3 regions of the Aeromonas bivalvium genome follow, and region 3 is predicted to be linked to each of the others. Evidence: predicted binding sites of a transcription regulator. Region 3 holds the regulator's gene; each other region holds the start of a gene.

Region 1 (9,599 bases), on a different contig from region 3:
CGACTCGGCGGCAAGGAGGCCCCAGTATCCTGATCATTCTTCTTATTGGTCAATGATCTATGTCCAAATGGGTGAAGGCGGTTGAAGAAATCGCCATGGGGACACGGTCAGGCAGCGCCGCCCTGAGGGAGACGAGGGGAGGGCGAACCAGCGAGTCAGCACTGGCTCGCTGGCCGGGGCGACTCAGCCCAGGGGCTGGGTGCGGGTCAGGGTGAGATAGTCGGCGATCACCGGCAGCCCCGCCAGGTGACGGCGCAGCATGTCGAGGGCGGCGAAGGCGAGGATGGCACGGGCGCTCTCGGGATCCGGGTGGCTGACCTTCACCGTCTGGCCGACGCACTTGCCATCGATACAGAGCCGCAATGGTACCCCTTGGGGTCCCGCCATCCCTATGGTCAGGCTGGCCCCTCGCCCGTCCCCCAGGGGCTGGGCCGGTTCGCCGGCAGGCTGCTGGCTGAAGTGGGCCGTGAGGCCGGGATGCTGATGACAGAGGGTCAGCAAGGCGCCCCGGCTCTCCCCCTCGAACAGGGTCAGGGGCCTGTCCCCCAGCAGGGCGAGGATCTGCCGCGCCGGTTCCTCGTTACCCTGACCGACCAGCCAGGGGGAGATCTGCTCGAGCAGGCGCGCCTGTGCCGCCTCCATGTCCCGGGTCGTGGCGCCCTGGCCGATCAGCTTGAGTTCGATGAGGGGCATGGCGGAGCGGTAGCCGAGGGTGATCCCGACGGGCCAGGGGGCAGCGTCGAGCCGATCGCTCAGGGCGGATTCCGAGATGCCGAAGCTGTAGAAGCGGCGCAGCGCCGTCTCCCCGCTGGCTTGCTCGTTGTACAGGCGGGGCAGGATCTGCTCCGTCACCATCTGCTTGAATTCGAACGGTACCCCTGGTGTGAAGGCGATGCGGCAGCGTCCCCACTGCAACAGGAAGCCGCAGGCGGTGCCGACCGGGTTGTCGAGGATCTCGCAGCCCGCGGGCAGCCAGGCCTGCTTGGCGTTGCTGGCGGGCATGGGGCGACCCCGGCTGGCGTAGCGGGCCGCTATGGTATCGAGCCAGCCGGGATGCAGGGTCAGGGGGGCGTTGAAGGCATCGGCCGCGGCCTGGGCGGTGAGATCGTCCGCCGTCGGACCCAGGCCGCCGCACACCAGCACCAGGTCGGCGCGCTCGGCGCACTCGCGCAGCAGGGCGGTCAGATCGGCGAGATCATCCCCCACCGTATGGCGGCGGCGCACCTGCCAGCCCTGATCCAGCAAGCGGGCGCTGAGCCAGGCGGCATTGGTATCGACCACCAGGCCGGTCACTATCTCGTCGCCGGTGCTGACAATTTCTATGTGCATGAAGACTCCTGCAGGGTCACTTGGTCTTGGGTTCGAAGTAGTAGCTGATGCGGGTGCGCGGATTCAGGTACTCGAACACGGCGGGGGGCAGACACCTGGGGTGGATCACCTTGGCGATGGTGAGTCCGGCCCGATCCAGCGCGATGACGGCCGCCTCCTGGCGCGGGATGGCGGGATCGTAGACCAGCACGCTGGGGTGGAGCAGGCTGCTCCCCTTGACGGACATCACCAGGCCCAGCTGGCCGCTGGAGAGTTGTACCACGCTGCCGGGGGGATAGATGCCGAGCAGGCGGATCAGCAGGGCCATGTTGTCCGGGTTGAACTGACCCTTGCGCAGCTTGTAGAGGCTGGAGAGGGCGGAGTAGGGCACCTTGCCGTGGCGGTGGCAGAGGTTGTCATATTCGTTGATGAGGGAGACCAGCTGGGTCATGGGGTCGAGCTGCCCAGCCTTGAGTCCCTCCGGGCCGCTGCCGTCCAGATATTCGTGATGGTGCAGCACTATGCCCTTGGCCTCGGAGGGGAAGGATGCCGCCAGGTTGATGAGGTCCAGCCCGTAGCGGGGATGCCGGGCCAGCAGGTTCTGCTCCGGCCTGGTCAGGGGGGCGCTCTTGCGCAGGATCTGGCTCGGGATCTTCAGCTTGCCGATGTCGTGAAACAGGGCCCCCATGCCGACCAGGCGGATCTGCTCCGCATTCATCTCGCACTCCTTGGCCAGCATCATGCTCAGCACGCTGACGTTGAGGGAGTGATAGTAGAGGGGGTCCCCCTCCTCGCCGTCCCCCATCAGGTGCAGCACCAGCTCGTCCGCCGCCAGCAGCTGGCTGGCGATGGCATCGATCAGATCCTTGGCGTCATCGATGGCGTTGAGGGGGCGGGCCTGCACCTTGCTCATCAGGCTGCGCACCTGGCTCAAGGAGTGCTGGAACTGTTTCTCGCACTGCTGCAGGTCCCGGCGGTATTGCTGCAAGCGGGCGATGCGCTGCGCCTTGTCCTGCTCCATCTCCCTCTGCTGAGCCGGATCTGGCACGACCTCACGGCTTGGTGCATCGGGGGGCAGAGGCGGGCAGTCGCTCTTCTCCGGGATGATGGTGACCCTGGCCAGGCCCAGGTGGCGGATCAGGGCGATCTCTTCTTCGTTCTTGATCTTGAAGCTGGAAAACAGGAAGGGGTGAGCGCGCCAGCCCAGAGGCAGGGAGACATAGTTGCCGACTTGCAGCCTGTCTACTGAAATGGTGATACCGGCCATGGGGTTCGCAGTGAGGGGCACGTGAGCCGTATGCTAGTCAATGGCGAGAGTGAATACAAAGGTATCGGATGACAGTCCGGACGCTTTATTATAGGCTTCTAGATGTCCAGACATTTTTACTGATGCAGTACAGGGAGTCAGCATGCCCATCAAGATCCCGGATCAGTTACCCGCCGCCGAAGTGCTGGGGCAGGAGAACATCTTCGTCATGACGGAATCCCGGGCCGTCACCCAGAACATACGCCCGCTGCGGGTGCTCATCCTCAATCTGATGCCCAAGAAGATAGAGACCGAGATCCAGCTGATGCGGATGCTCTCCAATTCACCGCTGCAGGTGGACGTGGATCTGCTGCGTATCGACGATCGGGAGTCCAAGAACACGCCCCAGGCCCATCTCGAGAACTTCTATCACGACTTCGAACAGGTGCGGGGCAACAACTACGACGGCATGATCATCACGGGGGCGCCCCTGGGCCGGGTGGAGTTCGAGGAGGTCGTCTACTGGGACAGGGTGGTCGAGATCATCGAGTGGTCCCACGAGCATGTCACCTCCACCCTGTTCCTGTGCTGGGCGGTGCAGGCGGCGCTCAAGGCGCTGTATGGCATGGACAAGCAGACCCATGGCGAGAAGCTGTCCGGCATCTATCGCCACCACAGGCTCGATGAACACGAGCCCCTGCTGCGCGGCTTCGATGACGAATTCGTGGCCCCCCATTCCCGCTATGCGGCTTTCGATGGCGATCTCATTCGTGCCCACACGGATCTGCAGATCTTCGCCGAGTCCGAGGAGGCAGGGGTCTATCTGGCCGCCACCAAGGATTGCCGCCAGGTGTTTGTCACCGGTCACCCCGAATACGATGTGCTGACCCTGGATGGCGAATACAAGCGCGACCTCGAGGCCGGGCTCGCCCCCGCCATTCCGGTCAACTACTACCCGGGCAACGACCCGGACCAGCCGCCAAGGGCCAGCTGGCGCAGCCATGGCCACCTGCTGTTTGCCAACTGGCTCAACTACTATGTCTACCAGCTCACCAGCTACCGGCTGGAGGACATCGGCAAGGTGTTCACCTACGAAAAACCCAGGAGCTGAGGCTCCCCTTCGGGATCGCCTGCGAAAAAGCCGCCAGAGAGGCGGCTTTTTCGTTATTCAGGGCGACGGATCAGATGTCGCCGCTGGCCTTCTTGGCTCTCTCTATCATGGGGGTGATGGTCATCCCCTGCACCACGATGGAGAACATCACCACCGAGTAGGTCATCACCAGTATGACCTGGCGCAGATCGACATCACTGCCCGGGATCATCATGACACCGGACGGCAGCGCCAGTGCCATGGCCATGGCCAGGCCACCGCGCAGGCCGCCCCAGGTGAGGATGCGCACCGAGAAGGTGTTGTAGCTGCGGAACTTGCGAAAGGCCACATAGGGCAGGGAGACGCTGATGAAGCGGGCCGCCAGGCACAGCGGCACCGCGATGACCAGCAGGATCCAGTCTTGCCAGGCGAGATCCAGCAGCACCAGGGCCAGGCCGATCAGCAGGAACAAGAGGGCGTTGAGGAACTGATCCATCAACTCCCAGAAGTGATCCAGGTGGTGGCTGCTCTGCTCGGAGAAACCCGAGTGACGGGTCCAGTTGCCGATCATGATGCCGCATACCACCATGGCCAGGGCGCCTGAGACCCCCAGCATGTTGGCCAGGGCGAAGCCGGCGGTCGGAATGCACAGGGTCAGCAACAGCTCCAGGGAGCCATCGTCGGTGGCGCTGATCATCACGTGGGCGATGAGGCCGAGCACGGCGCCGAACAGAATGCCGCCGAGGGCCTCATGCAGGAACAGGCCGGCCACGCTGGTGAAGGTGGGCTCGACGCCACCGAAGGCCACGGCGAACACGGTGGCGAAGATCACCAGACCGACGCCGTCGTTGAACAGGGACTCTCCCTCGATCTGGATGGCGATCTGGGGGGGCGCCTTCATTTTCTTGACGATGGCGAGCACGGCAATGGGGTCGGTGGGGGAGATCAGGGCACCGAACAGCATGCAGTAGACCAGGGGCAGATCCCAGCCCAGCAGCTTGGCGATGAACCAGAAGCCGTAGCCGATGATGAAGGTGGAGAGCAGGGTGGCGAGGATGGCCAGAATGGTGATCTCCCACTTCTGGCTGCGCAAGGCCTTGAGGTTGATGCCAAGGCCGCCTGCGAACAGCAGGAAGCCCAGGATCCCCTTGAGCAGGAAGTTCTGGAAGTCGATGCTCTCCATGGTCTCGACGGCCAGGGGCTCGAGGTTGAACCAGCCCAGTTTGCCGAACAGCACCATGAGTGCGGAGATCAGCATGGAGCCGGCGGTGATGGCGATGGTGGTCTGGATCTTGATGACATACTGGTTGGCGAATGCGATAAAAATCGCCAACGCCGCCAAGAAGCAGAGTGTGTAATAGACGCTCATGATTATTTTTCTCGTTGGAGTGACAGCAAGCACGAGTCCGTAAAAGGACGGGCATAGGGTACTCCGTGGTGATAGTTTACTCACTACCTACTTTTGGGTATCGCTGGTTAATTTAGACAGATAGACGGCTAGATTTCCATTTTTTTTCTTTGCTGTTAGGATAAAGCCACGCAGTTGCATGGATGTAAGAGGTAAGAGCGGTGTCGACAACAAACAAGAGTCTGCAGGCCTGTCTGCTGGAGCGGATCCTGATCATCGACGGTGCCATGGGCACCATGATCCAGGGCTACAAGCTCGGCGAATCGGATTATCGTGGCGAGCGGTTCGCCGACTGGCATACGGATATCAAGGGCAACAATGACCTGCTGGTGCTGAGCCAGCCCGAGATCATCCGCGAGATCCACGATCAATACTGCGCCGCCGGGGCTGACATCCTCGAGACCAACACCTTCAACGCCACCCGTATCGCCATGGCCGATTACGAGATGGAGGATCTCTCCGCCGAGATCAACCGGGAGGCGGCCCGTCTGGCCCGTGCCGTGGCGGACAAATGGACGGCAAAAGACCCGGCCAGGCCGCGCTTCGTGGCAGGGGTGCTTGGGCCCACCAACCGCACCTGCTCCATCTCGCCGGACGTGAACGACCCCGGCAAGCGCAACGTCACCTATGACGAGCTGGTGGCCGCCTACACAGAATCGACCCATGCCCTCATCGAGGGGGGCGCCGACCTCATCCTGATCGAGACCATCTTCGATACCCTGAACGCCAAGGCCGCCGCCTTCGCGGTGGAAGGGGTATTCGAAGCCCTGGGTTACAGCCTGCCTGTGATGATCTCCGGCACCATCACGGATGCCTCCGGCCGCACCCTCTCGGGCCAGACCACGGAAGCCTTCTACCATTCCCTTCGCCACGTCAAACCCGTGTCGTTCGGCCTCAACTGCGCGCTGGGCCCGGACGAGCTGCGCCAGTACGTGGCAGAGTTGTCCCGCATCAGCGAGACCTTTGTCAGCGCCCACCCCAACGCCGGCCTGCCCAATGCGTTTGGCGAATACGATCTGGACGCGGGCGAGATGGCGGAGCATATCCGCGAGTGGGCACAGAGCGGCTTCCTCAACCTGGTGGGGGGGTGCTGCGGCACCACCCCGACCCATATTCGCGCCATGGCGGACGCCGTGGCGGGCATAGCGCCCCGCGCCCTGCCGGAGATCCCGGTGGCCTGCCGCCTGTCCGGCCTCGAGCCCCTCATCATCACCCCAGAGTCCATGTTCGTGAACGTGGGGGAGCGCACCAACGTCACCGGCTCGGCCAAGTTCAAGCGCCTCATCAAGGAGGGGCTCTACGACGAGGCCCTGGACGTGGCCAAGCAGCAGGTCGAAAGCGGCGCCCAGATCATCGACATCAACATGGACGAGGGGATGCTGGACGCCGAGGCGGCCATGGTGCGCTTCCTGAACCTCATCGCCGGTGAGCCGGACATCGCCCGGGTGCCTGTGATGATCGACTCCTCCAAGTGGGAGGTGCTGGAGGCGGGCCTCAAGTGCGTGCAGGGCAAGCCTGTGGTCAACTCCATCTCCATGAAGGAGGGGGAGGCCAAGTTCATCGAGCAGGCCAGGCTGCTGCGCCGCTACGGCGCCGCCGTCATAGTGATGGCGTTCGACGAGGTGGGCCAGGCCGATACCCGTGCCCGCAAGTTCGAGATCTGCCAGCGCGCCTACCGGATCCTGGTGGACCAGGTCGGCTTCCCGCCGGAAGACATCATCTTCGACCCCAACATCTTCGCGGTGGCGACCGGCATCGACGAGCACAACAACTACGCGGTGGACTTCATCGAGGCGGTGAAGGACATCAAGACCCATCTGCCCCACGCCATGATCTCCGGCGGCGTCTCCAACGTCTCCTTCTCCTTCCGTGGCAACGAGCCGGTGCGCGAAGCCATCCACGCCGTCTTCCTCTACCACGCCATCCAGAACGGCATGGACATGGGCATCGTCAACGCCGGTCAGCTCGCCATCTACGAAGACATTCCGGCGGAGCTGAAGGCGAAGGTCGAGGCGGTGGTGCTCAACCTCAATGACAACGCCACCGAGGATCTGCTCGCCATCGCCGAGAAGTATCGCGGCGCCGGCGCCCAGGCCGAAGATCCCCGGGATCAGGAGTGGCGCAGCTGGCCTGTGGGCAAGCGACTGGAGCATGCCCTGGTCAAGGGCATCACCGATTTTATCGAGGAGGACACCGAGGAGGCGCGGGCCGGGGCCGAGAAGCCGCTGCACGTGATCGAGGGGCCGCTGATGGACGGCATGAACGTGGTGGGTGACCTGTTCGGCGCCGGCAAGATGTTCCTGCCCCAGGTGGTGAAGTCGGCGCGGGTGATGAAGCGGGCGGTCGCCTACCTGCAACCCTACATAGAGGCGGAGAAGTCAGGCGGCTCCAGCAACGGCAAAATTGTGATGGCCACCGTCAAGGGGGACGTGCACGACATCGGCAAGAACATCGTCGGGGTGGTGCTGCAGTGCAACAACTACGAGATCGTCGATCTCGGGGTCATGGTCTCCTGCGAAACCATCCTCAAGACGGCGCGGGAAGTGGGGGCCGACATCATAGGCCTGTCCGGCCTCATCACCCCCTCCCTGGACGAGATGGTGCACGTAGCAAAGGAGATGGAGCGCCAGGGCTTCAAGCTGCCGCTCTTGATCGGTGGTGCCACCACCTCCAAGGCCCACACCGCGGTGAAGATAGAGCAGAACTACTCCGAACCCGTGGTCTATGTGTCGAACGCGTCGCGCGCCGTCGGGGTGGCCCAGAGCCTGCTGAGCCCGGAGCTCAAGCCCGCCTTCGTCGCCCGCATCGACAAGGAGTACGAGATAGCGCGGGATCAGCATGCCCGCAAGCAGCCGCGCTCCAAGCCGGTCTCCCTGGCCCATGCCCGGGCCAACCGTCATCAGCTGGACTGGGTGAACTATCAGCCCCCAGCACCCCGCGAGCCAGGCGTGCAGACCTTCGAGAACGTGCCCGTCTCTGTGCTGCGCCCCTACATCGACTGGACGCCGTTTTTCCTCAGCTGGGAGCTGGCGGGCAAGTATCCGCGCATCCTGGAAGACGAGATCATCGGCGAAGAGGCGACCAAGCTGTTTGCCGATGCCAACGCCATGCTGGATCGGCTGGAGAAGGATGAGAGCGTGCGCTGCGCCGGCATCATAGGCCTGTTCCCCGCCAACGGGGTGGGGGACAGCATAGAGGTCTACAGGGACGAGTCCCGCACCGAGGTCATCAAGGTGCTGCACCATTTGCGCCAGCAGAGCGAGAAGCAGGGCTTCCCCAACTACTGTCTGGCGGACTATGTTGCCCCGAAGGAGAGCGGCAAGCCGGACTGGATCGGTGCCTTCGCGGTGACCGGCGGCATCGGCGAGGAGGCCATAGCGCAAGCCTACAAGGCGGATCACGACGACTACAACGCCATCCTGATCCAGGCGGTGTGCGACCGTCTCGCCGAGGCCTTCGCCGAATACCTGCACGAACAGGTGCGCAAAGTGCATTGGGGCTATGCCCCGGACGAGGCCCTCAGCAACGAGGAGCTCATTCGCGAGAACTATCAGGGCATACGCCCGGCGCCGGGTTATCCGGCCTGCCCTGAGCACACAGAGAAGGGCAGCATCTGGGAGCTGCTGGATGTCGAGCAGGCCATCGGCATGCAGCTCACCGAGTCCTATGCCATGTGGCCGGGGGCGGCGGTGTCCGGCTGGTACTTCTCCCACCCCGACAGCAAATACTTCGCGGTGGCGCAGATCCAGCACGATCAGGTGGAAGACTACGCCATGCGCAAGGGCATGACCCTGAGTGAGGCCGAACGCTGGCTGGGGCCTAACCTGGGTTGAGAAGCGCGTCAGCCAGGCTGACCCTCAGTCCCATGAAAACGGCGGCCCCAGTATGGGGCCGCCGTTTTACATCCGGATGACAGTCGTCGGCTTTATCCGGGTTTTGTGTGGTTTGTCTTGTTGTCAGGATAAACAATTGGCGTTGTCATGGCGCTGTGGCACCTTATACTCTCCCGCCCCATCCTGCCCAGGCGCTGCCTTCTAGCGGAATTGTCATGAAGATTGCTGTTTTATCCCGTGAGCCCAGAAACTACTCTACCCGTCGTCTGGTCGAGGTGGCGCGTGCCCGTGGTCATGAGGTCGAGGTGCTCGACACCCTGCGCTGTTACATGAACATCGCCTCCCACAATCCTTCCATTCATTACGAGGGGGTGGAGCTGGGGGACTATGACGCCGTGATCCCCCGTATCGGCGCCAGCATCACCTTCTATGGCACCGCCGTGCTGCGCCAGTTCGAGATGATGAGCACCATGGCCCTCAACAGCTCTGTGGCCATCAGTCGCTCCCGGGACAAGCTGAGGGCCATGCAGCTGCTTTCCCGTCACGGCATAGGCCTGCCCATCACAGGTTATGCCCACAGCACCCACGACGTACCGGATCTCATCAAGATGGTGGGCGGGGCCCCCCTGGTGGTGAAGCTGCTGGAAGGAACCCAGGGGATAGGGGTGGTGCTGTGCGAGACCCACAAGGCCGCCGAGAGCGTGATCGAGGCCT
Region 2 (9,599 bases), on a different contig from region 3:
CGACGAAGACATCTACAGCATCGACGGTCGCATCTACTACCTCGATTACAGCCAGAAGTTCTGATCCCTTTGCTGACATGACCACAAGCCGGCCCCCGGGCCGGCTTTGCCCAAGATTCCAAGGAAGTAACGGAGATAGGGTAATCCTATGAAAACAAGGACTATGACAATGAAGAAAGCGCTCCTGGGCAGCCTGGTATCGGCCGCTCTGTTGACCAGCTTCAACCTGAGTGCCGCCACCGCCGGTCAGGCGGTAGACGCCCAGGCCGCCACCGACAATGCCTCGAAAGTGTCCCAGCAGAAGATCGACAACTACGCCGACACCGCGGAGTCCGCCCTGGCCCAGTACAAGGCGAGCCTGCGTCAGCTCGACAGCCTGCGCACCTACAACGAGCAGGTCGGCAAGATGGTGGAGTCCCAGAGCAGCGAGCTGGCCTCCATGGCGCGCCAGATAGCCCAGATAGACCAGACCAGCACCGAGGTGGTGCCGCTGATGCTCAAGATGATCGACGCCCTCGAGCAGTTCGTGGCGCTGGATCTGCCGTTCCAGCAGGTGGAGCGCGAAGACAGGGTCGCCGCCCTGACCGATCTCATGAACCGGGCCGATGTCACCATCTCGGAGAAGTACCGCAAGATCCTCGAAGCCTACCAGATAGAAGAGGGCTTCAGCCGCACCATCGAAGCCTACAAGGCCAGCCTGGACAAGGATGGCGCCCAGAAGACCTATGAATTCCTGCGGGTCGGTCGCATCGCCCTGCTCTACCAGTCCCCGGACGGCATGGAGACAGGGGTGTGGAACAAGCAGACCCGCCAGTGGGACACCCTGCCCCAGGAGTATCGCAGTGCGGTTGAACAAGGCCTTCGCATCGCCAAGAAGCAGGCCCCCCCTGCCCTGATCAAGCTGCCGGTTCACACTGCGGAGAAAGCATCATGAAAGGACTCAGACTCACGATCGCCTCGCTGATAGCGGGCGCCGCCCTGTTTACTCTGCCGGTCACCGCCGCCGAGAAGCCGGTGGATCTCAATGCCCTGCTCAGCCAGATCAAGGCCGACAGCCTGACCGAATCCCAGCTCAACAAGGAGCGGGAGGCCCGCTTCCTGGCCGACAAGAATGAGCAGGCCAACCTGCTGGCCAAGGCCAAGGCGGATCTCGCCGCCGAAACCGCCAGGGGCGATGAGCTCAAGGCCAGTTTCGACGCCAACGACAAGCAGCTGACCGAGCTGACCGAGACCCTGCGCCAGCGTTCCGGCAACATGGGGGAGATGTTCGGGGTGGTACGCCAGTTCGCCGGCGAGTTCAAGGGCATCTTCAACGCCTCGCCGCTGCGGGTCGAATACCCGGAACAAGGGCCGCTGCTCACCAAACTGGCCGAGAGCAAGGAGCTGCCCTCCAGCGGCGATCTCGAAGCGTTCTGGACCACCATCCTCAGCCGCATGATAGACGCAGGCAAGGTGAGCCGGATCCCGGCCACCGTCGTCTATGGCGAAGGAAGCCAGGCCGACAAGACCGTCACCCAGATAGGCGAGTTCAACACGGTCGCCGATGGCAAATACCTCAACTTCGTCCCCGAGACCGGCAAGTTCGAGGAGCTCTCCCGTCAGCCCGACGGCAAGATGACCTCCCTCATCGCCCCCTTCGAGCAGGGTGGCGCCGGGCTCGAGCCCATCTATGTGGATCCGTCGCGCGGCGTCATCCTCTCCCTGCTGGTGCAGTCCCCCACCCTGGCCGAGCGGATCGATCAGGGCGGCGTGGTCGGTTACGTCATCCTGGCCCTGGGGGCCGTTGGGGTGCTGATCGCCCTGTTCTGCGGTGCCCGCCTCTCCCTCATCGGCGGCGCCATGCGCAAGCAGATGAAGTCCGACGCCATCATCAAGGGCAATCCCCTGGGTGAAATGCTGGCCGCCTACCAGGGCCACAAGGGCGACAACATAGAGGATCTGGAATCCAAGCTCGACGAGGTGATACTGCGCAACGTGCCGACCCTGGAGAAGGGCGTGGGCATCATCAAGCTGATCGCCTCGGTCGCCCCCCTGCTGGGTCTGCTGGGTACCGTGGTCGGCATGATTGCCACCTTCCAGGCCATCACCCTGTTCGGTACCGGCGATCCCAAGCTGATGGCCGGCGGCATCTCCGAGGCCCTGGTCACCACCATGCAGGGTCTGGTGGTCGCCGTGCCCATGCTGTTCCTCTACACAGTGGTACAGACCCAGAGCCGTCGCCTGATCCAGGTGCTGGAAGAACAGAGCGCCGGGTTCGTGGCCCGTTATCAGGAAAACCTGCACGCCTCCAAAGCCGCAGCGTAAGGAGTCTTCCATGTGGTTCTGGTTGATTGAGGAAGTGGAATCCATCCGGCGCTTTCTGGGGATGGGGGGAGATGTGCTGGTCGCCATCTTCTTCCTCACCCTGGTGATGTGGGCCCTGTTGCTCGAGCGCTGGATCTATTTTCTGACCGTCTATCCCCAGCAGGCCAAGGGCACCCAGCAGAGCTGGCTGGCCCGCCGTGACCATCAATCCTGGTCTGCCAGGCAGATCCGGCGCGAGCTGGTCTCCCGGGTGGCCCTGGCGGTGGACAAGGGGATGCCAATCATCAAGGTGCTGATCGCCCTCTGTCCACTGATGGGGCTGCTAGGCACCGTCGTTGGCATGGTGCAGGTGTTTGACACCCTCGCCATCACGGGAACGGGATCGCCGCGGGCCATGGCCTCCGGCATCTCCAAGGCGACCATTCCGACCATGGCCGGCATGGTGGCCTCCCTCTCCGGCCTGTTCTTCGCCAGCCGTCTGGAGCACAAGGGCAGGTTGGCGGTGGACAAGCTGGAAGACAGCCTGAAGCACGGTTGAGTCAGGGAACGATGCGGTGGCCGGGCCAGACCCGGCCACCCGTTACAAGCAAGGAGTTTTTGCTATGAGAAAGCGTCACAGCGCGAGCAGCGCAGACGAGGCGGCGATCGATATGACCCCCATGCTGGACATTGTGTTCATCATGCTGATCTTCTTCATCGTCACCACCTCGTTCGTCAAGGAGGCCGGGGTGGAGATCAACCGCCCCAGCGCCAACACCGCCGAGACGGTCAAGAAGGGCAACATCATGGTGGCCGTGCGTGAGAACGGTCAGGTCTGGGTCGACAAGCGCCAGGTCGAAGTGGGCGCCGTGCGTGCCAACATCGAGCGGCTGCGTGCCGAGAACCCGGAAGGCGCCGTGGTGATCCAGGCCGATACCGAATCCAGGTCCGGTATCGTGGTGGAAGTCATGGATCAGATCCGCATGGCCGGGGTGCAGAACATCTCCATCGCCGCCAATAAAGAAGGCTGATGCCAGGGGTCACCAATGAGATACCTGATATCCTTCGCAGCCGCCTTCCTGGTGGTATTCGGCCTGTTCTGGGGAATGGACAAGCTGGTTAACCAGGAGCGCCGGGAGTTGCTGGAACAAGACGACGTCAGCATGGTCGACTTCATCCGCATCAAGCCCGAGGAGACGCTGCAAGAGAAACAGAGAGAACTGCCCAAACCGCCGCCGCCCAAGCGCCCGCCCCCCCCACCCGAGATGGAGGTGTCGAGCCCGGACAAGCCGCAGATGCAGACCATGGCCATGGACATGCCCAAGCTGGACCTGCCGGTCAACATCGCCGGCGGCAACGCCCTCGGTGCCTACAGCACAGGGGGTGGCGGCGGTGGCATGGGAGGCAACAATGGCGCCATCCCTCTGGCCACCTTCGAGCCCATGATGCCGCGCAAGGCCGCCCTCGCGGGTCTGGCCTCGGGCAAGGTATTGCTGGAGTTCACCGTCACCGAACGGGGCACGGTCAGCGACGTGCGCGTGGTCAAAGAGCAGCCCCGCAGCTATGACCTCGGCAAGGAGGCGCGCAAGACGGTGGCCAAGTGGACATTCAAACCCGCCATGGTCGATGGCAAGCCGCAGTCGAGTCGCATGCGGCAAGAGATCGAATTCGCGGTCAACTAAGGAAGGTGGCGATGAACAAGTTACACAAGGGGATATTGGCCCCGGTCGCCCTGGCCGTGTTGATGAGCACCGCCAGTTGGGCCGCCGAACAACCCTCCCTCTCCGACCGCGCCTACCGCGCGGTCAACAAGGCTCAGGAGCTGATCGCCGCCAAGAAGTACGGCGAGGCCAATGCCAAGTTGCAAGATGCCCTCTCGGGGGCCGGGGAGAAGGTCTATGACAAGGGGGTGATACTGCAAACCCTGGGCTTCGTCGCGGCGCAGCAGGAGCAATATGGCAAGGCGACCAAGTATTTCGCCGACGCCATTGCCACCGGCGGCCTGCCCCAGCCTGTGGCCCAGCAGGTGCGCTACAACCTGGCCCAGCTCTACATGGCGGAGGGCAACTTCAAGGGATCCATCAACACCATGAAGGAGTGGTTCGCCAGCCTCGGCAAGGAGGACAAGCCCACTCCCCATGCCTACATCACCCTGGCCAACGCCCATGTCCAGCTCAAGCAGTACCGGGAGGCCATCCCGGCGGTAGACAGTGCCATTCGTCTCTCCGCCGGCAAGGCCCCCGAATCCTGGTATCTGCTCAAGATGGGGGCACACTACGAGCTGAAGCAGTACAAACCGGCGACCGAGGTACTGACCACCCTGGTGGGCATGTTCCCGGAGAAGAAGAAGTACTGGACCCAGCTCTCGGCCATGTATATGCAGGCGGGCAACGATCCCAAGGCGCTGGCCGCCCTGGAGAGCGCCTACCGGCTGGGCATGCTGACCGAGCAGGCCGAGCTGCTGCGCCTGGCCAACTACCTCGCCTTCGCCGGCATTCCCCACCGCGGCGCCCGCGTGCTGGAGAAGGCCATGAAGGAGGGCCAGGTGGAGCGCAGCGTGGCCAACCTCAAGACCCTGGCCAACTACTGGCATCAGGCCAAGGAGCTCGACCCGGCCATCGATACCCTGATGACGGCCTACCGCCAGGCGCCCAACGCCGAGTTGCAGCTCAAGATGGCGCGCATGATGATCCAGAGCAAGCGCTATCAGGATCTGGTGGCCCTGGCGGGCAAGCCTGCAGGCAATGCCAGCGCGCTGCAGCGAGCCGATCTCAAGTTCCTGACCGGGGTGGCCTACTTCGAGCAGAACCGGCCCAAGGAGGCGCTCACCGCCTTCACCCAGGCCGCCCAGAACGGCCAGGTCAGCGGCCGTGCCACCCCCTGGATCAGCTTCCTCAAGGAGCAGAACCCGCAGGCACAGGACAGCCAGACCCAGTGAGACTCGGGGAAGCGCCGCCCCGGATCAGATGACCAGAACCGCTCCTCGGAGCGGTTTTTTTCATTGCCGGTTTTCGGCGCCGAACATCCGCATTTTTAGACGTCTAGACGTAAAAACACTCGTTGACATAGCCATCCAGACATCTTAGCATCATCAACCATGATGACAGAGCAAACCCAGTGTAACCTCTGCCCAACTTACCCGCCTGTAGCGCCCTGTGCTTTAAGGCTTTGGCACGGAAGAATCCATGATCAAGTTGAATGCCCTCAACAAAGTCTACGGTAAAGGCAGTGACGCCGTGCACGCCCTGCGTGATGTGAGCCTGCATGTACCCCAAGGCAAAATCTTCGGTGTGATCGGTGCCTCCGGCGCCGGCAAGAGCACCCTCATTCGCTGTGTCAACCTGCTCGAACGACCCACCGACGGCCAGGTGGTGGTGGATGGCCAGGACCTGACCGCCCTCGGCGAGGGCGAGCTGACCCAGGCCCGCCGCCAGATCGGCATGATCTTCCAGCACTTCAACCTGCTCTCTTCCCGCACCGTCTCCGCCAACATCGCCTTCCCCCTGGAGCTGGCGGGATGGGACAAGGCCCGCATCCAGGCCCGGGTGCGGGAGCTGCTGGTCCTGGTGGGCCTCGAGGCTCGCGCCCATGCCTATCCGTCCGAACTCTCCGGCGGCCAGAAGCAGCGGGTCGCCATCGCCCGCGCCCTGGCACCGGCCCCCAAGGTGCTGCTGTGCGACGAGGCCACCTCGGCCCTGGATCCCCAGACCACCCGCTCCATCCTGACCCTGCTCAAGGAGATCAACGTCAAGCTGGGGCTGACCATACTGCTCATCACCCACGAGATGGATGTGGTGAAGGGGATCTGTGACGAAGTGGCCATCATCAGCGATGGCCGCCTGATCGAACAGGGGGAAGTGGCCTGGTTCTTCAGCAACGCCAAGACCCAGCTGGCCCGCGACTTCATCCACTCCACCATCCACCTGGACGTGCCCCAGGAGTATCAGGACCGGATGACCCAAACCCGGGTTCCCGACAGCTATCCGCTGCTCAAGCTCGGCTTCACCGGCGCCAGCGTCGACAGCCCCCTCATCTCGGAGGCGAGCCGCCGTTTCGACATAGACGTCAGCATACTGGCGGCGGACATCGAATACGCGGGCGGGGTCAAGTTCGGCTTCCTGCTGGCCGAGGTGTTCGGCGACGAGGCCCAGTGCGAGGCCACGCAACAGTTCTTCATCGACAACCACATACAGCTGGAGGTAATGGGTTATGTCCGACGCCATGATTAATCTGCTCATCTCGGCGCTGGGTGACACCCTGATCATGGTGTCGGCCTCCGCCCTGTTCGGTTGCCTGCTCGGCCTGCCCCTGGGGGTCGCCCTCTATGTGACCAAACCGGGCCAGATCCTGGCCCATCCGGTGCTGAACCGCCTGCTCGGGGTCGTGGTCAACATAGGTCGCTCCGTGCCCTTCATCATTTTGCTGGTCGCCATCATACCGCTGACCCGACTCATCGTCGGCACCAGTATCGGCACCATAGCCGCCATAGTGCCGCTGACCATAGGCGCCGTCCCCTTCATCGCCCGCCTGGTGGAAGGGGCCCTGATGGAGGTGCCGGACGGCCTGCTCGAGGCCGCCAAGGCCATGGGTGCCAAGCCGCTGCAAATCATCACCAAGGTGCTGCTGCCAGAGGCCCTGCCCGGCATCCTCAACAGCGTCATCATCACGCTGGTGACCCTGGTCAACTACTCCGCCATGGCCGGTGCCATCGGAGGGGGCGGCCTGGGGGACGTGGGGATCCGTTACGGCTACCAGCGTTTCGACCCCACCGTCATGCTGGTGACAGTGGCCATTCTGGTGGTACTGGTTCAACTCATCCAGAGCGCAGGTGAGCGCCTGGTCAACAAATGCGATCATCGCTGAACGTCGATTTCTAACAGGAGGTTTTCATGAAATTAGCCATTAAATCCATCGCGGCGGCTCTGCTGGCTGGCTTGGTACTGGTCGGCTGCGGCCAGAAGGAAGAGAGCAAGACCCTGAAGATTGGCGCCATTGCCGGCCCCGAGACCGAACTGGTCGAAACCGCCGCCAAGGTTGCCAAGGACAAGTTTGGCCTGACCGTCGAGGTGGTGACCTTCTCCGACTATGTCACCCCCAACGTGGCTCTGAACGATGGCAGCATCGACATCAACGCCTTCCAGCACAAACCCTACCTGGATGCCCAGATCCGTGATCGCGGCTTCAAGCTGGTGCCGGTTGGCAACACCTTCGTCTACCCGATTGCCGGTTACTCCAAGAAGATCAAGGCCCTGAGCGAGCTGCAAGATGGCGCCCAGATAGCGGTGCCCAATGATCCGACCAACCTGGGTCGCTCCCTGATCCTGCTGGAGAAGCAGGGTCTGCTGACCCTGAAAGAGGGCGCCGGCCTGGAGGCAACCGTACTGGACATCGCCAGCAACCCGCGCAACTTCAAGATCGTCGAACTGGAAGCCGCCCAGCTGCCGCGCTCCCTGGAAGACGTGGATCTGGCCATCATCAACAACACCTTCGCCGGCCAGATTGGGCTGACCCCCACCGAGAACGGCCTGTTCGTCGAAGACAAGGAGTCCCCCTACGTCAACCTGATCGTCTCTCGTGAAGACAACAAGGATGACGAGAAGGTCAAGCAGTTCGTGCAGGCGTTCCAGACCGACGAGGTCTATCAAAAAGGCATGGCCCTGTTCAAAGAGGGGCTGGTCAAGGGCTGGTAAGCGGCTCTCATGTCAAAAAGGCCACGTCAGCGTGGCCTTTTTCGTCTCTGCCGCTATCATAGCCCTGAGCACGACGACAACAAGAAACAATCAGCATGAAACAATGGTATCTGGCCTACTGCAAGCCCAAGGAAGAGGCGCGTGCCCGAGTCCATTTGGCGGCTCAGGGCATTGAATCCTATTACCCCATGGTGGAGGTCGAGAAGCTGCGCCGTGGCAAGCGCGTTCCCGTCCGCGAACCCATGTTCCCGAACTACCTGTTCATCTTTGTGGATCTCGAGGAGGTGACCCCGGTGACCCTCAAGTCCACCCGGGGCATCAGCCGCATCATCCACTTCGGGCGGGAGTGGACCCCCATCTGCAGCCAGCTGGTGTACCAGCTGATGAGCAAGGATGACAGCGACGAGGCGAGAGCCAGCTATGCTTGCCTGCCGAGCCAGGGTGACAAGGTACTTATCGAATCTGGCCCCCTGGCCGGATTCGAGGCCATCTACCTGGAGCCGGATGGTGCTAAGCGGGCGATCCTGCTGGTCAACCTGCTCAACCAGGAGACCAGCAGCAGCTTCGATAACCAGGCGTTTCGCCGGCTGGATTGACCCGAAAACATTCCCATATGAACACGCCCCGCATCCTAAGGTTGCGGGGCGTTTTTCTGGCGCCGACAGGGGTCGCTCACTGCAGGGTGAAGCGGCTGATCGCCTGGCTGAGGCGGCCCGTCTCCTGGGCCAGGCGCGTCACGATCGCCTCTCCCTGCTGGCCATGGTGGCGGGATTGATGACTGAGTCCGGCAATCTCCTCCACGGCACCGGCCACTTCACGGGCGGTGCGTGACTGCTGCTCGGTGGCGGTGGCAATGGCCCCCAGCTGTTCGCTCAGCGCCTGCACCCGTTCGATGGCCCCCTGCAGGGTATGGCTGACGCTCTCCACCGCGCCGCGCCCCTCCTCCACCAGCCGGGTTCCCGTGCTCACGGTCGCCACCGTCTGCCGGGTCTGCTGCTGTATGCTGGCGATGGTCTGGCTGATCTCGGCGGTGGACTGGCTGGTGCGGCTGGCCAGCTGGCGTACCTCGTCGGCCACCACGGCAAAGCCACGCCCCTGTTCCCCGGCCCGCGCCGCTTCGATGGCGGCGTTGAGCGCCAGCAGATTGGTCTGCTCGGCGATGGTGGCGATCACCTCGGTGACACGGCCCACCTGCTCGCTCTGGGCGCTGAGGCGCGCCATGGCGCCATTGGCCTCCCCTATCATGGTGGAGATGGCCTGCATGGTACCCACCATCTGACCGAGGGCCTGCTCCCCCGCCCGGCTCTGGTTCTCTGCCTCCGTAGCGGCGCAGGCGGCCTGGGCTATGTTGCCGGCCACCTCCCGGCTGGTCACCGAGATCTGATCGATGGCCGACGCCACCTCATCCACCCGGTGGTGCTGACTGGCAAGATCCGAAACCAGGGTGCGAGTGGTGCCGCTCACCTCGCCGCTGACCCCCTCAACTTGCGCGACTGCCCCCTGAATGTCGGCCACCAGCTGACGTAGCTGGGCCGACATCTGGTTGAGGGAACCGGTCAACCGCCCCAGCTCGTCCCCGCGCCGCATCGGCAGGGGGTCTGCCGGCAGCCGGCCGGACGCCACCAG
Region 3 (9,599 bases):
ATCGGCATGGCGGTGGGGGAGCGCGTGCTGCGCCGCCTCGCCATCCGCAGCCGGCTCGGCAAGGGGGCGGGCTTTGGCGCCTCGGCCCACGGGGCGGGCACGGCCCGGGCCTATCAGATGGGCAAGGAGGAAGGTGTGGTCGCCAGCATGGTGATGATGATCGCCGGCATGGTGACTGTGCTGCTCGCCCCCCTGCTCGGCCAGCTGCTGTGGTGAACATGCCCTGATCTCGCCAGCTGATCCCGGCCTCCTGTCCGGTTACACTGGGATCATGCGAACGGCTCAGGAAGCGATATGACCTCAATCAACAGGCGGGCAGGGTATCTGGCACTGCTGTGCACCCTCTGGCTGGCCACCCCCCGGGCCGGAGCCGCCACTCTCTTCACCCATGTCAGCCCCGAGAGCCCCCAGGATCAGCGCACCCGCTACGAGCAGGATCTGCTGCGCCTGGCGCTGGAGGAGACCCGGGTCGACTTCGGGGAGTACCAGCTGGCGCTGGCGCCCCCCATGAACCGGGTCCGGCTGCTCCAGCAGCTGGCGCAGAACAGCTACCCCAACCTGATCGCCTCCCACGCCTGGCTCAGCCCAAGCAAACGCCCCCACCTCGGTCATGTTCGCTTCCCCATCACCCTGGGCATGCTCAGCTACCGGGTCTGCTTCGTCAACGAGGGGCGCCAGGCCGACTTTTCCCAGGTCCGCACCCTGGCGGCGCTGCGCACCTTTCGTCAGGTGCAGGGCCGGGGCTGGCAGGACGCCCTGGTGCTCAGGCACGCCGGCATGCAGGTGCAGGAGGTAGACGACTACGAGCGCCTGTTCAGACTGGTGGCCAGGGGACGGGCCGACCTCTTCTGCCGGGGGGCGGGAGAGGTGTATCAGGAGTGGCAACGGCGCCAGGCCATGCCGGGTCTGGCCCTGGACAGCCAGATTGCCCTCTCCTACCCCAATCCCCACCTCTTCTACAGCCACGAGGCCAACGGCGCCGCCCTCACCCGGGTACAGACAGGGCTGGAGCGTGCCTGGCGCAAGGGCTCCTTGCAGCACCTCTGGCGCCAGCACTTCCAGCCCGCCCTGGATCTGGTGCAGCCCCAGCGGCGCCATGTCCTGGTGCTCGACAACCCCTATCTCGAGGGGATCGACTTCGACTATCAGGCCTACTTCCATCGGCGGCTCGGGGAGGAGGCTGACTCGCCTCCCGGAAATCAGGAACAAAAAAAGGCGCCATAAGGCGCCCTTTTTGTTTGCCCGGCCTCACAGCGCGGCGCAGATCTGCCACAGATCGTACTGGATGGCCCCGGCGGTCACCTCACGTCCCGCCCCCGGCCCCTGGATGACCAGGGGATTGGTGCGGTAATTGTCGCTCTCGATGGCGAACACATTGTCGCAGGGCAAGAGGTTCGCGAAGGGGTGGTGAGGCTCCAGCGCCTCCAGGCCGACGCGGGCCTTGCCTCCCCGCTCGATGCGGGCCACGTAGCGCAGCACCTTGCCGACCCGGCGCGCCCCCTCGAAGGCGGACTGGATGGGGCCGTCGAGCTCGCCCAGCTTGTCCATGAAGCCCTCCACCGACAGCGGACGCAGGGCATGGGGCACCAGATTCTCCAGCTCTATGTCGGCGGAGTCCAGCTCGAAGCCCGCTTCCCGCGCCAGGATCAGCAGCTTCCTGCGCACATCCTGGCCGGAGAGATCCTCCCGGGGATCCGGTTCGGTCAATCCCTGCTGCCAGGCTGCGTCCACCAGCTCGGAGAAGGGGCGGCTGCCGTCATACTGCTGGAACAGCCAGGAGAGGGTACCGGAGAAGATCCCCGAGACCCCCTGGACGGGGTCGCCGCTCTGGCGCAGCATCTGGATGCTGGACTGGATCGGCAGGCCTGCCCCCACGGTGGCGTTGTAGCGCCACTGCACCTGATGGTCGCGGCACGCCTGCTTGATGCGCTGGTAGAACTCGCTCTCGGCGGCGCCGGCGAACTTGTTGGCGGCGATGATGTGGCAGCCGAGCTGGGCGAAATCGGGGTAGTAGCGGCTCACCGTCTCGCTGGCGGTCAGATCGAGCGCGATCAGGGAGTCAAAACTGTGCTGCTCCAGCTGGGTCAGCAGCTCGGGCCAGATGAGGGGGCTGGGCTCGAAGTGCTTCTGCACCTTGATGGGATCCAGCCCCTCCTCGTCCAACAGGCCCCCCTGGGAGTTGAACACCCCGTACAGGGTGAGCGCCACGTTCAGCTCGCGCTCGAGGCGGGCCTGCTCGCGGCCATAGAGAGCGAGCCACTGGCTGCCGATGTTGCCCTTGCCAAACAGCACCAGACCGACCCGGGTCGGGCGGCTGAACAGGGCGCTGTGCAGGGCGATGAGCAGGGGCTCGAGCACCACCTGACGCAGCACGGCCACCAGGCTCAGGCCGTCTCTGGCCACCTGGACGAACTCCTGGGGCTGATCCGACAGCAGCTGGTAGAAACGGTGGCACTGCTCGGCGTTGTCGGTCACCCCGGCCCCCACCAGGGCCACCAGGCTGTAACCCTCCTTCTGGATCAGGCCGGTGAAGTTGCCTTGCAGCTGGAAATCCCGCAGCAGATCATAGGCGCCGACCGCCACCTCCAGGGTGTAAGCGAGGCGCAGCACCCGCCGGTCCGGCTGACGTTGCAGGGTGAGGGGGCTCAGGCGATGGCGTGCCAGGTGAGCCTCTATGGTCTTGACCGCCTGGTCGAAGTCCCCCTGGGCCAGCACCTTGAGTTCGATCAGGGCTATCTGATCCACGGAGCTGACGATACGGGCCCCGTTGCTGCGAGGCGCACGGCGCAGGATATGGGTGCAGCCTTCGTCCGGGTTGTAGCTGCAGCGCAGGGTAAGGCGCTGGCGGCTGTCGGCCACCGGTTGCAGGGTGCGGGAATGGAGCACGGAGGAGCCCAGGCGGGCCAGCTCGTTGGCCTCGGCCAGGCTCAGGCGCTCCAGCAGGCGCGCCTCCTTCACCCGGCGCGGATCCGCGCTGTAGACCCCGGCCACGTCGCTCCAGATGGTGGTGGACTCGCCGTCTGCCAGCAGGGCCAGGAGGCTGGCGCTGTAGTCGGAGCCGTTGCGCCCGAGCAGCAGGGAGCGTCCCTCCATGTCGGCGGCGATGAAGCCGGTCACCACGATGCGACCGTCATGCTCGGCCAGACGGGCCTTGAGCAGCTCGCTGGAGAGGGCCTCGTCCACCTTGACCAGGGCGCCATCCTCGGCGCGCAGGAAGCTGCGGGCATCGAGCCAGATGGCGGGCTCGCCCCGGCTGGTGAGCAGGGCGGCCAGCAGGCGCGCCGACCAGACTTCCCCGAAGGCGAGCAGGCCGTTGCGCTCGAAGCGATCGAAGCGCCCCTCCAGGGTCTGGCCCAGGCGACCGAGATCCCCGTTGAGCTGGGCGGTCAGGCTCTGGTGCAGCTCCCCCTCCAGCAGGCCGTCGATCAAGCCCTGCTGGTAGGCGCGCAGGGCATTAAGGGCTTCACCGGCCGCCTCGTCCCCCGCCTCGGCCAGCTCCACCAGCTGGATCAGCCGGTTGGTGGTCTTGCCCGCCGCCGACACCACGATCAGCTCGCTGCCATCCCCCTGCTGTTCGACGATGGCCGCCACCCGGCGATAACAGACGGGGTCGGCCAGGCTGCTGCCGCCAAATTTGTGTACCTGTCTATGCTTCACCCCTGCCGTCACGGCAACCTCCTTCACGCTGTCTCGCTGGTTGTTCACTGCTGCCTGCCCACTCAAGGGGACGTTCTGCTCGGCCTGACTCATTTCGCCGCCTCTCGCTCTGCCGCCGCCAGGGCCTGGGCCAGATCCGCCACCAGATCCTCACCGTGCTCTATGCCCACCGAGATCCGCAGCAACTGGGGACTGATGCCCGCCGCCTGCTGGGCCTCGGCGCTCATGGCCCTGTGGGTCATGCTGGCCGGATGGGCCACCAGGCTCTCCACCCCACCCAGGGACTCGGCCACCGAGAAGTAGTTGAGGGCGCCGAGGAAGGCCCGCAGCCCCGCCTCGTCGCAGTCGAGCTCGAAGCTCAGCATGGCGCCGAAGCCGGACTGCTGGCGACGGGCTATCTCGTGGCCGGGGTGGCTGGGCAGGCTGGGGTGATAGATGGTTTTCACCAGGGGCTGGGTCTGCAGGAAAGCCAGAATGTGCTGGGTGTTCTCCTGATGGGTGCGCAGACGGGGCCCCAGGGTGCGCAGGCCGCGCAGGGTGAGGTAGGAATCGAAGGCCCCGCTGGTCAGCCCCAGGCAGTTGGCCCACCACAGCAGGCTGTCGGCCAGCTCGGCCTCCTTGGCGATCGCCACCCCGCCCACCACGTCGGAGTGACCATTGATGTACTTGGTGGTGGAGTGGACCACCAGATCGGCCCCCAGGGCCAGAGGTTGCTGCAAGAGCGGCGAGAGGAAGGTGTTGTCCACCGCCACCAGGGCGCCCACGGCGTGGGAAGCCTCGCAGATGGCCGCCACGTCCACCACCCGCAGCAGCGGGTTGGAGGGGGTCTCCACCCACACCAGCCTGGGCCCCTCGGCCAGGGCGGTGGCCAGGGCCTGCTCGTCCCCCTGATCGACGAACTTGACGCGATAATTGCCCTTGGCGGCCAGAAATTCGAACAGGCGCCAGGTACCGCCGTAACAGTCGTGGGGGGCGATCAGCAGATCCCCCGCCTGCAGCAGGGCCTGGGTCACCAGGTGGATGGCCCCCATGCCGGTGCCGGTCACCACGGCGCCCGCCCCTCCTTCCAGGGCAGCCAGCGCGTCCGCCAGATTGCCACGGGTCGGATTGCCGGAGCGGGCATAATCGTATTGACGGGGCACGCCGAAGTCGGCAAAGGTGTAGTTGCTGGAGAGATAGATGGGGGGCACCACGGCGCCATGCTGGGTATCTGTCTCTATGCCGGTGCGCACCGCCAGGGTTGCCTTGTGGGTCATCTCTCTCTCCTCATCCTTGCGCGAGTCCACTCTCGCCATTGTTCGAGACATTACGCCACCCCAAGAAGGCCGTCAACACTTCTAGACGTCTAAATGGCTTTGCTGTTGGATTGCCATTGATTTCCTTAAGGGTTAAAATCCGCGCTCAAGGCCAAATGAGAACAGGTGAATCATGGGTACAGAGTGGAACGGCGACTACGTCAGCCCCTATGCGGAACACGGTAAGAAGAGTGAACAGGTCAAGAAGATTACCGTCTCGATCCCGCTCAAGGTGCTGAAGGTGTTGACCGACGAGCGCACCCGTCGCCAGGTGAACAACCTGCGTCATGCGACCAACAGCGAACTGCTCTGCGAGGCCTTTCTCCATGCGTTCACCGGTCAGCCGCTGCCCTGCGACGACGATCTTCGCAAGGATCATCCGGACAGCGTCCCGGCAGAGGCCCGCGCCATCATGGAGGCCCTGGGCAAAGAGATCGAAGACTACGACGCCGAGTGAGCCGGCGCCCATGGCACATGACATTTCCCCTTCGATGACGCGGCCCGGTGCCGCGTCATCCCTATCCGCCTCCCCCTTCAGCCTGCGCCGCTACCAGAGCGACATCCAGAGCCACAGTCACGACCATGCCCAGCTGGTGATCCCCCTGGACGGCCCCATCGAGATCGAGGTGCAGGGCCAGGGACGCCGCCTCGCCCCCGGCTCTGCCTGCGTCATAGCGCCGGGCCTTCGCCACGACTACGCCGCCGATCCTGCGCTCTCGTTTCTGGTGCAGGAGAGCCTCTGGCTGCCTGCGGCGCTGGGGGATAGCCCCTTCATCTCCCTGGACGAGCCCCAGCGCCACTACCTCGCCTTCCTCCATCAGATGGTGCGCCAGGGTCGTTATCTGACGGGCATGGACCAGATCTGGCTGAGCCTGCTGGCCGAGGGCCAGGGCATGGCTCCTCCCCTGGCCCCGCGCATGACAAGAGTGCAGCGCCACATCGAGGCCCACCTCGCCGAGCCCCTTGGCAACGCGCGGCTCGCCGCCATCGCCTGCCTCGGCCAGAGCCAGTTCAAGCACGCCTTTCGCCAGCAGTTCGGCATGAGCGTCTCCCACTACATTCGGGGGCGACGCATGGCGTTGGCACGCACCCTGCTGGCGCAAACCGCCCTGCCCATCGGCGTCGTGGCCAGCCGCTGCGGCTATCAGGATCAGGGGGCCTTCGCCGAGCGCTTCCTGGCCGAGACCGGGCTCACCCCCAGCCGCTGGCGCCAGCAAAGCGGCCCGCGGCCATAATCATCCGGCTCCTTGCCGAAGACAGGGAGTGCCGTGTCGAGGCATGCTGGGGCCAATGCAAGGTGTGACAGGAGAAGCCAAGATGCAGACCATAAGCTGGCAGCAATTCGAGATGGTGGAGCTCCGGGTGGGCACCCTGGTGCGGGTCGAACCCTTCCCCGAGGCGCGCAGGCCCGCCTACAAGGTGTGGGCGGATTTTGGCCCCGAACTGGGCGTGCGCAAGAGCAGCGCCCAGATCACGGATCTCTATCGCCCCGAGGATCTGGTGGGGCGCCAGATAGTCGCCGTGGTGAACTTTCCGGCCAAGCAGATAGGACCGTTTCAGTCGGAGTTTCTGCTGACCGGCTTCTACCGCCCGGACGGCGCCGTGGTGATGGCCATCCCGGAGCAGGCGGTGGAGAACGGCGCCAAGCTGGGTTGAAGCCCTGTGCCCCATGAAAGAGAAGAGGCGCCCCCCGGGGTCGCCTCTTCTCTTTCTGGCCGCAGCGCCGCTGTTACTTCAGCAGGCTGAAGAGCAGGGCCGAGACCGCCAGCGAACCGGTCAACAGGATGAAGCCGTTGGCCCAGCCCTTGCGAAAACGGGCCAGCGCCTCCACCCGATAGATGGCCACCACCGGCATGATGAAGAGGATCATGGCGATGACGGGGCCGGAGAGGGTCTCCATCAGCCCCAGAATGCCAGGGTTGACCACAGCCGCCCCCCAGATGGCGAAGAACATGATGGCAATGCCGAGCTTGTCCGCCTTGGCGAGCGACAGGCCGGTGGGCTTGGCAATAAGGCTTTTCAGGCTCTCCCGGGCGCCGAGGAAGTGGCCGAGGAAGGAGGAGCTGATGGCGATGAAGGCGATCAGCGGCCCCAGGGTCACGATCACAGGGTTGTCTGTGATGTTGGCAAGATAGGAGAGCACGGAGACGTTCTGGGCCTTGGCCTCGGCCAGCTGGGCCGGGGAGAGGCTGAGCACGCAGGAGAAGACGAAAAAGAGCACGAAGCCCACCAGCATCACCGTGGTGTTGCGCAGAATAAGGCCGCTCCTGGCCTCCGCCAGCTCGCCATATTCCCGCCGCTGCACGTTGGCAAAGCCTGAGATGGCGGCGGCGTGGCTGAAGGCAAACACGGTCACCGGCAGCGCCAGCCAGACGGTGTTGAGAAAGCGGGCCCCCTCGAACGCGGCCACTTCCGGCCAGTGCCACTGGGGAATGAGATAGACGGAGAGGGCCGCCAGAATGACCGCCAGCGGATAGACCATGAAGGCGAACGCCCGCAGCATGGCCCTCTCGCCGGCCAGCATCACCGCTATCATGGCAAACACCAGCATGCCCGATAGCATGACCCGGTTCGGGGCTACTATGGCGAGCTGGTTGACCATGAAGCTCTCCACCGTGTTGGTCAGGCCGACCCCGTAGATAAGCAGGATAGGGAAGATGGAGAGGAAATAGAGCACAGAGATGAGGCGACCGGCCATCTTGCCGAAGTGCTCCTCCGCCACCTCGGTGAAATCGGCGTGGGGGCGCGACGACGAGAGCACGAAGCGCGCCAGCCCGCGATGGGCCAGGAAGGTCATGGGGCCGGCCAGCACGGCGACGATGACCAGGGGCCAGATGCCCCCCAGACCCAGGTTGATGGGCAGAAACAGGATGCCGGCGCCGACGGCGGTGCCAAACAGGCTGATGACCCAGTGGGTGTCGTGACGGCGCCAGCCGGTGCGAGTGATGGATGGGGAACCGGACAGCTCCCGGGAGATCTCTGCAGATGAACTCATTAATAAACCACTTATAGCCAGTATTAAAATCTGTAAGAATTGTGCTCCTTTAGCATTTAATTCTCAAAAATCGGCATTGGCAGATCCCACTGGCAAAGCGCGTCTCAACCAGCAAGATTGGGCAGGGGATGGGAGAGGGGGAATTCGGTTGAACCAAATCACGGCCAAAATGCCAAATATAAAACCAAAATATAATTAATTTTCAAATTTATATTTCAAGGAAATCGAGGTTGCCGGCATTACATGAAAAACATGCCGGCAGCTCGCGGCAATGTGTGATGATCCACTGCCATCACAGTACCTAGCCAGCGAATACCCCTGAATATGCCGCTTTAAAGCAGCGGATCACGCCATGCAATCAGGCAGCCGCCAAGCTGCCTGATAAGATCGAATCATGGCATTTCAACCGCCTCAATGGGCCAGGATCTTGTGCCATGCGAGATCTGGGTCCCCCATCACGATGAAGTCAGGGTTCTCCAGCGATTCGGTTTCGTTGTAGCTGAGCGGCTGCAACGCCAGGCTGAGGATGCGCCCCCCGGCCGCCTCGACGATGCACTGGGCGGCGGCGGTGTCCCACTCCCCGGTGGGGCCGAGGCGCACATAGCAGTCTGCCGCCCCCTCCGCCACCAGGCAGGACTTGAGGGAACTGGAGCCGAGCGGGATCAGCTCGTAGTGAATGGCCGGGTTGAGGCGGCGGGTCAGGTTCTCCAGCTTCTGGCGACGGCTGATGGCCACCACCAGGGAGTCGGGCTGGTCATGCTCGTGGTGCACGGCGCTGATGGGCTGCACCTCGCCATTCACCTCCTTGAAGGCGCCATGACCGCGCACCGCCCAGTAGAGCAGGTCGGATTCGGGGGCATAGATGACCCCGAGCACGGGCACATTGTCCCGCACCAGGGCAATCAGGGTAGCGAAATCGCCGCTGCCGGCGATGAACTCGCCTGTGCCGTCGAGGGGGTCCACCAGCCAGTATTGCCGCCAGTTGGCACGCTGGCTGAAGGGCACATCCGCCGCCTCTTCGGTCAGCACGGGTACATGGGGGGTGAGCGCCGACAGCGCCTGCTTGAGATAGGCATCGGCCGCGAGATCGGCACTGGTGACCGGGGAGTCATCCGCCTTGAGTTCTCGCTCGAACTGGCCCCCTCGATAGATCTCATGGAGTATTCTTCCGGCCTCGCGGGCGATCTCCTTGACCCCGGGCACCCAGCTCAGTAATTCCTGCATCGTCTCATCCTCCATGGCACCGCTCGTTATTTTTCCTGCCGGGACAACCACTTCTGGGTCAACAGCAGGGCACTGATACTGCGTGATTCGGTGAAGTCGTCCCGCTCGAGCAGTTCATCGAGGCGAGAGAGGGGCCAGGGGATCACCTCGAGGGGCTCGGGCTCGTCGCCGACCCGCCACTCGGGGAAAAGATCCAGCGCCAGCAGTATGTCCATCTTGCTGGCGAAGTAGCCCGGTGCCAGGGAGACCTGTTTGAGCGGGATCAGGGTGTTCGCCCCGAACCCCGCCTCCTCCATCAGCTCCCGGTTGCCCGCCTCGAAGGCATCTTCCCCCGGATCGATCAGCCCCTTGGGAAAACCCAGCTCGTAGGAGTGGGTCCCGGCGGCATATTCGCGCACCAGCAACAGGGTATCGGCGTCCAGCATGGG

Evidence for each region. The regulator MetJ, encoded in region 3, represses methionine synthesis genes. The targets are predictions, from matches to a motif close to AGANNTCTAGANNTCT.
Region 1: metA (homoserine O-acetyltransferase MetA) is a predicted target of MetJ. The motif match lies at 2,676-2,691, and genes of this name have one in related genera.
Region 2: metN (methionine ABC transporter ATP-binding protein MetN) is a predicted target of MetJ. The motif match lies at 5,319-5,334, and genes of this name have one in related genera.

Annotation. Positions count from the first base shown of each region.
Region 1 is NZ_JBGXBV010000008.1:81,900-91,498, reverse strand. It holds gene ACEUCR_RS16460 (CinA family nicotinamide mononucleotide deamidase-related protein) at 184-1,329, opposite strand; gene ACEUCR_RS16455 (HD-GYP domain-containing protein) at 1,346-2,575, opposite strand; gene metA (homoserine O-acetyltransferase MetA) at 2,718-3,665, shown strand; gene ACEUCR_RS16445 (cation:proton antiporter) at 3,736-5,013, opposite strand; gene metH (methionine synthase) at 5,214-8,885, shown strand; gene rimK (30S ribosomal protein S6--L-glutamate ligase) at 9,101-9,599, shown strand, end outside.
Region 2 is NZ_JBGXBV010000001.1:1,523,150-1,532,748, forward strand. It holds gene ACEUCR_RS06930 (TonB-dependent receptor plug domain-containing protein) at 1-64, shown strand, start outside; gene ACEUCR_RS06935 (DUF3450 domain-containing protein) at 170-934, shown strand; gene ACEUCR_RS06940 (MotA/TolQ/ExbB proton channel family protein) at 931-2,304, shown strand; gene ACEUCR_RS06945 (MotA/TolQ/ExbB proton channel family protein) at 2,315-2,842, shown strand; gene ACEUCR_RS06950 (ExbD/TolR family protein) at 2,907-3,314, shown strand; gene ACEUCR_RS06955 (energy transducer TonB) at 3,330-3,965, shown strand; gene ACEUCR_RS06960 (tetratricopeptide repeat protein) at 3,977-5,221, shown strand; gene metN (methionine ABC transporter ATP-binding protein MetN) at 5,469-6,512, shown strand; gene ACEUCR_RS06970 (methionine ABC transporter permease) at 6,493-7,146, shown strand; gene metQ (methionine ABC transporter substrate-binding lipoprotein MetQ) at 7,173-7,973, shown strand; gene rfaH (transcription/translation regulatory transformer protein RfaH) at 8,069-8,569, shown strand; gene ACEUCR_RS06985 (methyl-accepting chemotaxis protein) at 8,646-9,599, opposite strand, start outside.
Region 3 is NZ_JBGXBV010000003.1:138,997-148,595, reverse strand. It holds gene ACEUCR_RS10110 (LrgB family protein) at 1-216, shown strand, start outside; gene ACEUCR_RS10105 (hypothetical protein) at 295-1,224, shown strand; gene ACEUCR_RS10100 (bifunctional aspartate kinase/homoserine dehydrogenase II) at 1,249-3,750, opposite strand; gene metB (cystathionine gamma-synthase) at 3,747-4,913, opposite strand; gene metJ (met regulon transcriptional regulator MetJ) at 5,086-5,409, shown strand; gene ACEUCR_RS10085 (AraC family transcriptional regulator) at 5,444-6,187, shown strand; gene ACEUCR_RS10080 (tRNA-binding protein) at 6,270-6,608, shown strand; gene ACEUCR_RS10075 (aromatic amino acid transport family protein) at 6,682-7,947, opposite strand; gene cysQ (3'(2'),5'-bisphosphate nucleotidase CysQ) at 8,359-9,171, opposite strand; gene nudE (ADP compounds hydrolase NudE) at 9,198-9,599, opposite strand, start outside.